4 regions of the Enterobacter sp. HK169 genome follow, and region 1 is predicted to be linked to each of the others. Evidence: predicted binding sites of a transcription regulator. Region 1 holds the regulator's gene; each other region holds the start of a gene.
The links. Region 1 encodes LexA, which represses DNA repair genes until DNA is damaged. Its sites were predicted from a motif close to TNCTGTATGTACATACAGNA; they were not measured.
Positions count from the first base shown of each region.

Region 2: EnteroDNA1_RS21155 (DNA translocase FtsK 4TM domain-containing protein) is a predicted target of LexA. The motif match lies at 1,956-1,975, and genes of this name have one in related genera.
Region 3: metR (HTH-type transcriptional regulator MetR) is a predicted target of LexA. The motif match lies at 1,508-1,527, and genes of this name have one in related genera.
Region 4: sulA (SOS-induced cell division inhibitor SulA) is a predicted target of LexA. The motif match lies at 1,669-1,688, and genes of this name have one in related genera.

Region 1 covers NZ_CP017087.1:3,261,094-3,264,397, forward strand. Annotated here, with positions in the region: gene plsB (glycerol-3-phosphate 1-O-acyltransferase PlsB) at 1-502, opposite strand, end outside; gene EnteroDNA1_RS15455 (diacylglycerol kinase) at 657-1,025, shown strand; gene lexA (transcriptional repressor LexA) at 1,134-1,742, shown strand; gene dinF (MATE family efflux transporter DinF) at 1,806-3,143, shown strand; gene EnteroDNA1_RS15470 (CsbD family protein) at 3,264-3,304, shown strand, end outside.
Region 2 covers NZ_CP017087.1:4,455,386-4,458,689, forward strand. Annotated here, with positions in the region: gene trxB (thioredoxin-disulfide reductase) at 1-878, opposite strand, end outside; gene lrp (leucine-responsive transcriptional regulator Lrp) at 1,423-1,917, shown strand; gene EnteroDNA1_RS21155 (DNA translocase FtsK 4TM domain-containing protein) at 2,053-3,304, shown strand, end outside.
Region 3 covers NZ_CP017087.1:2,725,722-2,729,025, forward strand. Annotated here, with positions in the region: gene metE (5-methyltetrahydropteroyltriglutamate--homocysteine S-methyltransferase) at 1-1,443, opposite strand, end outside; gene metR (HTH-type transcriptional regulator MetR) at 1,559-2,512, shown strand; gene EnteroDNA1_RS12990 (carboxylate/amino acid/amine transporter) at 2,400-3,299, opposite strand.
Region 4 covers NZ_CP017087.1:4,531,415-4,534,718, reverse strand. Annotated here, with positions in the region: gene yccS (YccS family putative transporter) at 1-908, shown strand, start outside; gene EnteroDNA1_RS21445 (TfoX/Sxy family DNA transformation protein) at 865-1,491, opposite strand; gene sulA (SOS-induced cell division inhibitor SulA) at 1,709-2,218, shown strand; gene ompA (porin OmpA) at 2,573-3,304, shown strand, end outside.

The DNA.
Region 1 (3,304 bases):
AGAAACGCACAAAGCTGTCGCGTCCCAGCCAGGAGACCGCGAAGAACTTCTGGATGCCGTTAAGCATGCGCAGCGGCGGGTTCTCTTCACCTTTTTCACGGCCCGGACGACGACCAAACATCACCGACACCGGCACCATCTGCACATCCAGATCGGGGTTGCTGCGGTGCAGGTCAAGATAGTCGTGGAACAGCTTGATGGACTCTTCTTTTGGCGTGTAGTAGGTAAACACGCGCGGTCCACCGTGAATGAACACGTAGCGCGGCAGCAGCGTACCGTCAACTTCAAGCGGTTCAAGCGGGTCCGGTAAGTCATGCGCCAGACACTGGGCGCGCAGCGTCAGTAAGTCTGCCTTCGAGTTATAAGGCAAAACGTACATAATAGGACGCGACGTATCGAGCCCCAATTCCAGCGCGGGTTCTGCTGGGATAGACTTGCTTTTTACCAGGATGCTTAATGGTAAATTAAGTAATTTGTAGTAAATTCGTGGCCAGCCGGACATAAACGATGTAAAGCCTCTGGTTAATAATGCAATTGCGGCGCAAGGATAACAGAAAGCGCGCAAAATTTCTGTTGTTACCCGTCATACTTCAGGCTGTAGCGAAACGCGCTACAGTTCCTGTTACTGACGCTTTTTTTCATAAAAGGTTCTTTTAATGGCCAATAATACCACTGGGTTAACGCGTATCATCAAAGCCGCCGGCTATTCATGGAAAGGTTTCCGTGCCGCGTGGATCAACGAAGCCGCCTTTCGCCAGGAGGGCGTCGCCGCTATCATCGCGGTGATCATCGCCTGTTTCCTTGATGTTGATGCTATTACCCGCGTACTTCTTATCGGTTCCGTGCTTCTGGTGATGATAGTGGAAATTCTTAATAGCGCTATTGAAGCCGTTGTTGATCGCATTGGTTCAGATTTCCACGAGCTTTCTGGCCGCGCAAAAGACATGGGCTCTGCTGCCGTGTTGCTGGCGATTATCACTGCCGTTATCACCTGGGTCACGCTGCTTTGGTCACATTTCCGATGAGCCTCGAGGAATAATTAAGTCCCTGGTTTTTTGTGCAGTTTTTGGTTCCAAAATCGCCTTTGACTGTATATACTCACAGCATAACTGTATATACACCCAGGGGGCGGAATGAAAGCGTTAACGACCAGGCAGCAAGAGGTGTTTGATCTCATCCGGGATCATATCGGCCAGACGGGTATGCCACCCACGCGTGCGGAAATCGCGCAGCGTCTGGGCTTCCGTTCTCCGAATGCTGCCGAAGAACACCTGAAAGCGCTGGCGCGTAAAGGCGTGATTGAGATTGTTTCAGGCGCGTCACGCGGTATCCGCCTGCTGGTGGAAGAAGAGACGGGCATTCCGCTGATAGGCCGTGTTGCCGCCGGTGAGCCTTTACTGGCACAGCAGCATATTGAAGGCCACTACCAGGTCGATCCTGGCATGTTCAAACCGAGCGCAGATTTCCTGCTGCGCGTTAGCGGTATGTCGATGAAAGACATCGGTATTCTTGATGGCGATCTGCTTGCGGTGCACAAAACGCAGGATGTGCGTAACGGCCAGGTAGTTGTCGCGCGCATTGATGATGAAGTTACCGTCAAGCGTCTGAAAAAACAGGGTAACACCGTTCAGCTGCTGCCTGAAAACAATGAGTTCTCCCCGATTGTGGTCGATCTCCGCGAACACAACTTCTCTATCGAAGGACTGGCGGTTGGGGTCATTCGCAACGGTGAATGGCTGTAATCTCTTCCTGACAGGCTATGGCGCCGCTGTAGCCTGCTTCATTCTCCACTCCCGGTATTTTTCATGTCACTGCTGACGGAATCAGATAAGGCATTGTGGCGTCTCGCTCTGCCGATGATTTTCTCTAATATCACCGTGCCCTTGCTGGGGCTGGTCGATACTGCCGTTATTGGTCATCTTGATTCGCCTGTTTATCTTGGCGGCGTGGCGATTGGCGCGACGGCAACCAGCTTCCTGTTTATGCTGCTGCTCTTTTTGCGCATGAGCACCACCGGGCTCACGGCACAGGCTTATGGTGCAAAAGATCCGCTGCGTCTGGCGCGCGCGCTGGTCCAGCCGCTGATCCTTGCGCTTGGCGCGGGAGTGTTAATCGTTTTATTACGTACGCCCCTGATCGACCTTGCGCTCCATGTTGTCGGCGGCAGCGAGGCGGTACTGGCTCAGGCGCGCCGTTTCCTTGAAATTCGCTGGCTCAGCGCGCCCGCCTCGCTGGCAAACCTGGTTCTGCTGGGGTGGCTACTGGGCGTGCAGTACGCCCGTGCACCGGTGATTTTGCTGGTGGTAGGCAACCTTCTCAACATTGTGCTGGATGTCTGGCTGGTAATGGGCCTGCATATGAACGTGCGGGGCGCGGCGCTGGCGACGGCAATTGCCGAATACGGAACCTTTATTATTGGTCTGTGGATGGTCTGGCGCGTGCTGGCGATGCGCGGCATCTCCCTGGCGCTGCTCAAAACCGCATGGCGCGGCAATATCCGTAGGCTGCTGGCGCTTAATCGTGACATCATGCTGCGCTCGCTGCTGCTTCAGCTCTGCTTCGGCGCACTGACGGTTTTCGGGGCGCGACTGGGGCCAGAAATCGTCGCGATCAACGCGGTATTGATGACGCTACTGACCTTTACCGCCTACGCGCTGGACGGTTTTGCCTATGCGGTAGAAGCGCATTCCGGGCAGGCGTACGGGGCGCGCGAAAGCGGGCAGCTGCGGGATGTCTGGCGGGCAGCCTGCCGCCAGTCTGGGCTGGTGGCGCTGGCGTTCGGCCTGGTTTATGCCTGCCTTGGTGAGCAAATCGTCGCGTTGCTTACGTCTATCCCTGCGCTGCGCGAGCTGGCGAGTCACTATCTCATCTGGCAAGTCATCTTACCGGTGGTCGGCGTCTGGTGTTATCTGCTGGACGGCATGTTTATTGGTGCGACGCGCGGAGCGGAAATGCGCAACAGTATGGCAGTCGCGGCGGCAGGCTTTGGCCTGACGCTGCTGACGCTTCCCTGGCTGGGTAATCACGGTTTGTGGCTGGCCCTGGCCGTTTTCCTCTCGCTGAGAGGGATATCGCTGGCTTTTATCTGGCACCGCCACTGGCAAAACAATACCTGGTTCCCTTCACGTCACGATATATCGTGACGGTTAAAGATTCCGAATATCAAATCAACTGCCGAATCCTTAACTACAATAATTATCACGTCCAGCAGAAAAGAACGTAACGGACGTTACGACCCGACGCTTAACTAAGAGGACACGATGATGAATAAAGACGAAATCGGCGGCAACTGGAAGCAGTTCAA
Region 2 (3,304 bases), 1.2 Mb from region 1:
TAAATATGGTCCATTACGTCGCCAGCCGCGAACACGCCCGGGATGCTGGTCTGGGTTGCGTTACCGTGAATGCCGGACTGCACTTTGATGTAGCCGTTTTCCAGCTCCAGCTGACCGTCGAAGATCGCGGTGTTCGGGCTGTGACCGATCGCCACGAACAGGCCCGCCACTTCAAGCGTTTCGACGTTATCGGTGTTCTGGGTATCACGGATACGCAGACCGGCAACGCCCATCTGGTCGCCCGTCACCTCTTCCAGGGTACGGTTGGTGTGCAGCACGATGTTGCCGCTTGCCACTTTATCCATCAGACGTTTGATCAGGATCTTCTCCGCGCGGAAGGTTTCGCGACGGTGGATCAGGTGCACTTCAGAGGCAATGTTCGCCAGGTAGAGCGCTTCTTCCACTGCGGTGTTGCCGCCGCCGATGACCGCGACTTTCTGATTGCGGTAGAAGAAACCGTCACAGGTTGCGCAGGCAGAGACGCCGCGGCCTTTGAACGCTTCTTCGGATGGCAGACCGAGGTAACGGGCAGAGGCGCCGGTGGCGATGATCAGCGCGTCACAGGTGTATTCGCCGCTGTCGCCCGTCAGGCGGAACGGACGGTTCTGCAGATCGACCTTATTGATGTGGTCGAACAGAATTTCAGTTTCGAATTTAGCGGCATGCTCGTGCATACGTTCCATCAGCAGCGGCCCGGTCAGGTCGTTCGGGTCCCCTGGCCAGTTTTCCACTTCGGTGGTGGTGGTCAGCTGACCGCCTTTTTCCATGCCGGTGATGAGTACCGGGTGCAGGTTAGCGCGTGCAGCATAGACCGCTGCGGTATATCCCGCAGGTCCAGAACCAAGGATTAGCAGCTTACTGTGTTTGGCCGTGCCCATGAGATCCCCATTGTTGTTGGCAGACATTTGGCTGGATTGTAGGGAATTTGTTGTCGTAAAAAAAGAGCGCAGCAATTTTGATATCAATCTGTGTAATAGCCACGAGCGATGAATGAGGCGCTATAACATCACGCTTTCGCCTGAAAACCGGTCGTTTGTAAGGCAATAAAATGAGGATTAATACCCTGCCGTAATGAATATCCGGCATGTTGTACTAAAAAACGATGTTTTGCTTTGACAATCCCCTGCGCTTTTGCGAAAACATTCAAGGAAGAAAAAAAACCGCGTTAACCGTATGCCGCATAGGCATGCACGTAAATGCCATTTTTACCGGGTCAGTGAAATCTACGCATGGCGTGGACAGACGCCATACGTGATGTCGGTGACTGCCTTCGGGCAACGGTCTTCTTACCAACAGAACCCGAATCCGCATCGCGTCTAATACAAAACCAGGCGATGTGATGACTAACGGGTACAGGCTCTGAACAGTGATGTGCACAGGGTCCAGGCAGGAGTAGGGAAGGAATACAGAGAGACAATAATAATGGTAGATAGCAAGAAGCGCCCTGGCAAAGATCTCGACCGTATCGATCGTAACATTCTTAATGAATTGCAAAAGGATGGGCGTATTTCCAACGTCGAGCTTTCAAAACGTGTGGGACTTTCCCCGACGCCGTGCCTTGAGCGTGTGCGCCGACTGGAAAGACAGGGTTTCATTCAGGGCTATACTGCTCTGCTGAACCCGCATTATCTGGATGCCTCACTTCTGGTATTTGTTGAGATTACTCTGAATCGTGGTGCGCCGGATGTGTTTGAGCAATTTAACGCCGCTGTACAAAAACTTGAAGAAATTCAAGAGTGTCATCTGGTATCCGGTGATTTCGACTACCTGTTGAAAACCCGTGTGCCTGATATGTCCGCCTACCGTAAGCTGCTGGGGGAAACCCTGCTGCGTCTGCCAGGCGTGAACGACACCCGTACATATGTGGTGATGGAAGAGGTCAAACAGAGCAATCGTCTGGTTATTAAGACGCGCTAACACGGAACAGGTGCAAAATCAGCGTAGTTTGATTACACTCCTGTTAATCCATACAGCAACAGTGCCGGGGAGTCCCGGCGCTGTTGTCCGTTTTAGCAAAAAGGCAGGATATGCCTGATACCTGGAGAGCCTTTTTTGAGCCAGGAATACACTGAAGACAAAGAAGTCACACTATCGAAGCTAAGCAGCGGACGTCGTCTCCTCGAGGCTTTGCTGATTGTTATTGCCCTTTTTGCCGTCTGGCTGATGGCAGCCTTACTCAGTTTCAACCCCTCAGATCCCAGCTGGTCACAAACTGCATGGCATGAGCCTATCCATAATTTAGGCGGTGTCCCCGGTGCCTGGCTTGCGGACACGCTGTTCTTCATTTTCGGTGTGATGGCCTACACCCTTCCCGTCATTATCATTGGCGGATGCTGGTTTGCGTGGCGTCATCGTCAGAACGATGATTACATCGACTATTTTGCCGTGTCGCTGCGCCTGATTGGCGCGCTGGCGCTGATCCTCACCTCGTGCGGGCTGGCGGCAATCAATGCGGATGATATCTGGTACTTCGCCTCTGGCGGAGTGATCGGCAGTTTACTCAGTTCTGCGCTGCAGCCGATGCTGCACAGCAGCGGCGGCACGCTGGCGCTACTCTGCATCTGGGCGGCCGGGCTGACGCTGTTTACCGGCTGGTCCTGGGTAAGCATTGCTGAGAAGATCGGAAGTTTTATCCTCACCATTCTGACTTTCGCCAGCAACCGTACCCGCCGTGACGATACGTGGGTTGATGAAGACGAATACGAAGATGAAGAGGAAGATGACGCGCCTGTGCAGCGTCGCGAGTCTCGTCGTGCGCGTATTCTGCGCGGCGCGCTGGCGCGTCGTCAGCGTGTTGCAGAGAAATTTGCCAACCCGCTGGGTCGTAAAACCGATGCGGCGCTCTTCTCCGGTAAACGCATGGATGAAGACGAGCAGGTGGCGTATCGCGCTGCGGGTGTCGCCGTCGATCCTGACGATGTGCTCTTCTCCGGCAGCCGGGCCACTCCGGGTGACTTCGACGAATACGATCCGCTGTTAAATGGCCACTCGGTTACCGAGCCGGTTGCAGCCGCCGCAGCCGCGACGACCGCTGCGCAGGCGTATGCCGCGCCTGTCGATGCCGTGATGCCATCCGCGCCGGTTTCGCCGCCGGAATCCGTTATTCAGCAGCCTCAGGTTGACTGGCAGACTGCGCCAGGCGTTCACACGCCGGAGCCGGTTATCGCACCTGAACCAGAGAGCTACATCCCTGTGCAGCAGGAGCAGTGGCAGCAGCCATATCAGCCGCCGCAGCCTTCGTATGAACCACAAGAGTACCCGCACTATGAACAGCCTGTGGCCCAACCTTATCAGGAGTATGTGC
Region 3 (3,304 bases), 540 kb from region 1:
CACCAGCACGTCCAGCCCCAGGCGTTCCTGCTCGATAATCGCCTGCTTGATGTGTTCGGCGATGCCGGTGCGATAGTGATTCGCATCCAGATTGCCCTTCTTGAAGTCCAGACGCAGGCCGCGTATTTCCGTAGTTTGCGGGAAAGAGCCAATTGTGGTGGTCGGCCACGCGGGCAGATTAAAGCGGGCGCGCTGCGCTTCGGCGCGCACCTCGTAAGGGCTCTGCCGCTGGCTGTCCTGAGCGGTGATGGCCGCCAGGCGTTTTTCCACCGCCGGGTTGTGCACGCGCGCCGAGTGACGACGCGCCTGGATCGGAGCGCTCCATTCGGTAATCGCCGCCGTGTCGCCGCTGTTCAGCGCGTCGCGCAGCAGCGTCAGCTCTTCACATTTTTGCAGGGCGAAGGCAAACCAGCTTTTCACCTCGGCATCCAGACGGGTCTCCACGTTCAGATCGATCGGGCTGTGCAGCAGCGAACAGGACGAGGCCACCCACAGCTCACGTTTGCCGACGATGTCTTTGATTTGCGCGTATTTTTCGGTGAGATCGGCGCGCCAGACGTTACGGCCGTTGATCAGCCCGGCAGAGAGCAGCCAGTCCGCTGGCAAACGCTTGTGCAGCTCCGCCACATCATCTTTACCGTGTACGAGGTCAACGTGCAGGCCCTGGACCGGCAGCGCGGTAATGGTCTTCAGGTTCGGCGTCACGCCTTCAAAATAGGTCGTCAGCAGGAGTTTTACCTGACCGGTGAGCGCGTCATACGCCGGTTTGAAGGCATCGAGCCAATCCTGCGGCAGCTCAAGCACCAGCGCCGGTTCGTCGATTTGCACCCACTGAATGCCGCGTTTGCCCAGCTCACTCAGCACCTGTTTGTAGACTGGCAGAATATCCTTCAGCAGGCTGAGTCGGTCAAACGGCTCGCCCTTTACTTTGCCCAGCCACAGGTACGTTACCGGCCCGAGCAGCACCGGCTTCACCTGGTGGCCCAGCGCCAGCGCTTCATCCACTTCGTCCAGAAGCTGCGTCCAGGCCAGCCTGAACTGCTGGCGTTTGACGAACTCCGGCACCATATAGTGATAGTTGGTGTTAAACCACTTGGTCATTTCCGCCGCTGCCGCTGGCTCCCCCGTTGGCGCGCGGCCACGGCCGATGCGGAACAGGGTATCGATATCTACCGATCCATCTTTGTTCTGATGACGAGCCGGCACGTTGCCAAGCATCAGGCTTGTCGTCAGAACATGGTCGTACCAGGCGAAATCGCCCACCGGCAGCAGGTCAATGCCCGCCTGTTTTTGCTGATCCCAGTGGCGGGCGCGCAGCTCGCGTCCTACCGCCAGCAGTTCTTCACGGGTGGCATTACCCGCCCAGTAGCTTTCTTGCGCTTTTTTCAGCTCGCGACGCAGGCCGACGCGAGGGAAACCGAGAGTGTGATTGCGGATTGTCATGGTGTGCCCCTTGTGAAATTCGTTATTTAGACGTCCAGATGTTTACACTTCTATAATTGGCAGGTACTGTATATTCCTCAAGCGCAATATGTTCATGGCGAAGTGAAGGACTTTCATGATCGAGATTAAACACCTGAAAACGCTACAAGCGTTGCGGAACTGCGGTTCGCTCGCGGCGGCTGCGGCCACGCTGCACCAGACCCAGTCCGCCCTTTCTCACCAGTTCAGCGATCTGGAACAACGCCTCGGCTTCCGTCTTTTTGTGCGTAAGAGCCAGCCGCTACGCTTTACGCCGCAGGGTGAAATTCTTCTTCAGCTGGCGAATCAGGTACTGCCGCAAATCGCGAGCGCGCTGCAGGCGTGTAACGAACCGCAGCAGACCAAACTGCGCATCGCCATTGAGTGCCACAGCTGTATTCAGTGGCTGACCCCCGCGCTTGAGAACTTCCGCCAGAAGTGGCCGCAGGTGGAGATGGACTTCAAATCCGGCGTGACCTTTGACCCGCAGCCGTCGCTGCAGCAGGGCGAGCTGGATCTGGTCATGACCTCTGACATCCTGCCGCGCAGCGGCCTGCACTATTCGCCGATGTTTGATTATGAAGTGCGCCTGGTGCTGGCGCCGGACCACCCGCTGGCCGCCAAAACGCGCATCACGCCGGAAGACCTGGCGACAGAGACGCTGCTGATTTATCCGGTGCAGCGCAGCCGCCTGGATATCTGGCGACACTTCCTGCAGCCGGCAGGCATTAGCCCGCAGCTGAAAAGCGTGGATAACACCCTGCTGCTGATTCAGATGGTGGCGGCCAGAATGGGTATCGCGGCGCTGCCGCACTGGGTGGTGGAGAGTTTTGAACGCCAGGGTCTGGTGCAGACCAAAACCCTGGGTGAAGGATTGTGGAGCCGACTGTACGCCGCCGTGCGCGATGGCGAGCAGCGTCAGCCGATTACGGAGGCGTTTATTCGCTCAGCGCGGAACCACGCGTGCGACCATCTTCCGTTTGTGCGGAGCGCGGAGCGACCCATCGGCGATGGACCCACAGCGAAGCCAGGATCACCGCTCCCCCAATAAGGAAGCTCGGCCAGTGCGGCTGTTGCTGCCAGATGGCGAGGTTGACCAGCAGCCCTGCCGGAACATGCACGTTGTTCATGATCCCCAGCGTACCGGCGTCTACCTGCGTAGCGCCGTAGTTCCACATGAAGTACCCCAGCCCTGACGCCACTACGCCCAGCCAGACCAGAACGCCCCACTGCACGGCGGTGGTCGGCAGCTTTTGCGGATTACCGAGCATAAACCACGCCGCTACGGCGACAATCGCGGCGCCCATATAGAACCAGGCAAACGCGTTATGCTGCGGCATCGGACGGGTTTCCATCAGACGTTTGTAGCCCACCATGCCGATGGCGAAGCTGATGTTGGCGAGCTGGACGAACATCAGCCCGGTCCAGAAGTGATCGCTGACTTTGTCATAGCGAATAATCGCCGCGCCGATCACCGCCAGCGCCGCGCTCAGCAGGTATCCCCAGCGCAGGCGGCGCCTGCTGAGCAGGTCGTAAATCAGCGTGATATAGAGCGGCGTCAGCACGGTAAAGAGCAGGAATTCGGAGACGGACAGGTAGACGTAGGCCCGGAAGCTGAACAAATACATGATGCCGAGCTGCATCGCCCCCACCAGCATATACAGCACAATCGTTTTCAGCGATTGCCCGCGCTTGCGCAGAAACGGCAGGAAAACCAGCGCCGCCAGCCCCACGCGCATCAGCACCGAGAAGTAGCTGTCGACCGAACCGGCAAGGTATTCGCCAATCAGGCTAAAGGAGAAGGCCCACAGGATAGTGGTGATAATGAGTAGCGCCACAATGC
Region 4 (3,304 bases), 1.3 Mb from region 1:
TCCTGCTGACCAGCCTGTTCGTCTGCCAGCCGAACTATAACGCCACCCGACACCGTCTTGCGCTGCGTATTATCGGCACGCTGGTCGGCGTCGCGATCGGCCTTCCGGTACTCTATTTCGTGCCCTCCGTTGAAGGTCAACTGATTCTGATTGTGATCACCGGCGTGCTGTTCTTCGCGTTTCGCAACGTGCAGTACGCCCACGCCACCATGTTCATCACGCTGCTGGTGCTGCTCTGCTTTAACCTGCTGGGTGAAGGGTTTGAAGTTGCCCTGCCCCGCGTGATCGATACCCTGATTGGCTGTGCGATTGCCTGGGCTGCGGTCAGCTTTATCTGGCCGGACTGGCGTTTCCGCAATTTGCCGCGCGTGGTAGACAGGGCAATGAACGCCAACTGTCGATACCTTGACGCAATCCTGGAGCAGTACCACCAGGGGCGCGATAACCGCCTGGCTTACCGGATAGCCCGTCGCGACGCGCACAACAGTGATGCAGAACTGGCCTCCGTTGTCTCTAACATGTCAACGGAGCCTCGCGCCACGGCGGAGATTCGTGAGACTGCGTTCCGCCTGCTCTGTCTGAACCATACGTTCACCAGCTATATTTCGACGCTAGGCGCTCACCGTGAGAAACTCACCAACCCGGGCATTCTCAACCTGCTCGATGATGCCGTCTGTTACGTTGATGACGCACTTCATCACCGACCGGCCGATGAGCCGCGCGTTCAACAGGCCCTGGATGAACTGGCTCAACGCATTGCGCATCTTGACCCAGGAAACGACAGCAAAGCGCCGCTGGTTCTTCAGCAAATAGGCCTGCTTATCGCTCTGCTGCCTGAAATTTGCCGGCTGCAACAGCAAATCGCTACCTGGAGGAGTGATTCTCCTGTGGCTCAGGCAGCGCATTAAACCACTCCGTCAGCTCCCGGCGAATGCCTGCCGGGAGTGCCGCCTCATGCAGCCCCTCGATAGCCCCTTCCAGTGCGAAGAGAACCTTAATACCGAGCGCTTTGTTTTTTGCCCGCATCTTCAGCCAGCTCGCTCTGGCACCCAGCGCCCGCAGCGTTTCCTCATTGGTAATGCCAGCTTCAAAGAGCAAGACTTCAAGCTGAAAGGTCAGGTTTGGCAGATCCTTGAGTCGGTTTCGTTGATGGCGCTGATAGCGCTCTTTTCTTGCCGCACTGAGCGCAAACGAGGAGAGCTGAAGCAGCCGCTCTCTGTCCTGCCATAATCCGTCATCCACACGATAATAGTTGAGCAGCACCGGGCGGCCTCGCTTCATCAACGTCAAAAAAGAGGAGGCATTTTTTACACAGTATTTCGCACTCTCCTCACAGGCGCGGAGATAAAGCTCTCCGTCTGACACCATGGCAAAAACCGCATCATCCACCGCCAGGGTATAGCCTCCAAACAGCGCGCGATGATGAATCTCGCCCAACGGGGAGAGGTATTCCTGGGATTTATAAATCCGTTCATAAGATATCTTTTTCATGATATTTCCCTTCAAAATCATAAAGTAACAACGAAATTTCTTACTAGCGGATCCGTTAGCAGGAAAATAGGCAACTTATTGCCGATGAGCAAGATGATTTTTCGAGGGACATCAACATTGAATGAATTTTGCGAGTCGCTTTCCGAAAATGAGGTTGATCTTTATGCATACAGGGGTTACTGTATATCCATACAGTAACTACAGGGCTGGAATGAATATGCACACTTCAGGCTATGCAAATCGCTCAACCTCTCTCTCTTCTACCGCAGGCAATGTCGCGCAGAATTCCGTCGAGCGTGTTTCCACGGGGCTTATCAGTGAAGTGGTTTATCGTGAAGACCAGCCCCTGTTGACGCAACTTCTTTTGTTGCCGTTATTACAACAGCTTGGTCAGCAATCGCGCTGGCAGCTTTGGCTCACGCCTCAGCAAAAACTGAGCCGTGAGTGGGTTCAGTCCGCAGGCCTGCCGCTTACTAAGGTCATGCAAATTAATCAGCTCCCGCCGTGCGATACCGTTGAGTCGATGATCCGCGCGTTACGCACCGGAAATTACAGCGTGGTGATTGGATGGTTACCGGAAGAATTGACGGAAGAGGAACATTTCCGTCTGACTGAAGCAGCCGAAGAAGGGAATGCGATCGGGTTCATTATGCGTCCGGTTCGATCGGATTCTTACCGCAGAGGACAACTTTCTGGGCTAAAAATTCACTCCAATTTGTATCATTGAGTGAAATTAAGATTTTTCCTGGAATTTTTTTTGACCACAAGATGGCATTAAAGTTCCCGGCCTGAAAATTGCGGCAAGGCTTGTCTGGTGCGGTTCTCCTTAATTTTATTGCACAAAATTCGTTCGAAAAATGTTAAATAATCGGTATACGGAACTTTTTTTTTCATATGCCTGACGGACTTCACACTTGTAAGTTTTCAGCTACGTTGTAGACTTTACATCGCCAGGGGTGCTCGGCCTAAGCCGAAGATATCGGTAGATTTATATTTGACCACGCCCCCCGGTGAAGGATTTAACCGTGATTCTCTCCTGAGACTTTCATGGCGAATTTTGGATGATAACGAGGCGCAAAAAATGAAAAAGACAGCTATCGCGATTGCAGTGGCACTGGCTGGCTTCGCTACCGTAGCGCAGGCCGCTCCGAAAGATAATACCTGGTATGCAGGTGGTAAACTGGGCTGGTCTCAGTTCCACGACACCGGCTGGTACAACAGCAGCCTGAACAATGATGGCCCAACTCACGAGAGCCAGCTTGGTGCAGGTGCGTTCGGTGGCTATCAGGTTAACCCGTATGTTGGTTTTGAAATGGGTTACGACTGGTTAGGTCGTATGCCATACAAAGGCGACACCATCAACGGCGCTTTCAAAGCACAGGGCGTTCAGCTGACCGCTAAACTGGGCTACCCAATCACTGACGATCTGGACGTGTACACCCGTCTGGGCGGCATGGTATGGCGCGCAGATTCCAGCAACAACATCTCTGGTGACAACCATGACACCGGTGTTTCCCCAGTATTCGCTGGTGGCGTTGAGTGGGCTATGACCCGTGACATCGCTACCCGTCTGGAATACCAGTGGGTTAACAACATCGGCGACGGCAACACCGTTGGTGTTCGTCCAGACAACGGCATGCTGAGCGTAGGTGTTTCCTACCGTTTCGGCCAGCAGGAAGAAGCAGCTCCAGTTGTTGCTCCAGCGCCGGCTCCAGCTCCAGAAGTACAGACCAAGCACTTCACTCTGAAGTCTGACGTTCTGTTCAACTTCAACAAAGCGACTCTGAAACCAGAAGGCCAGCAGGCACTGGAT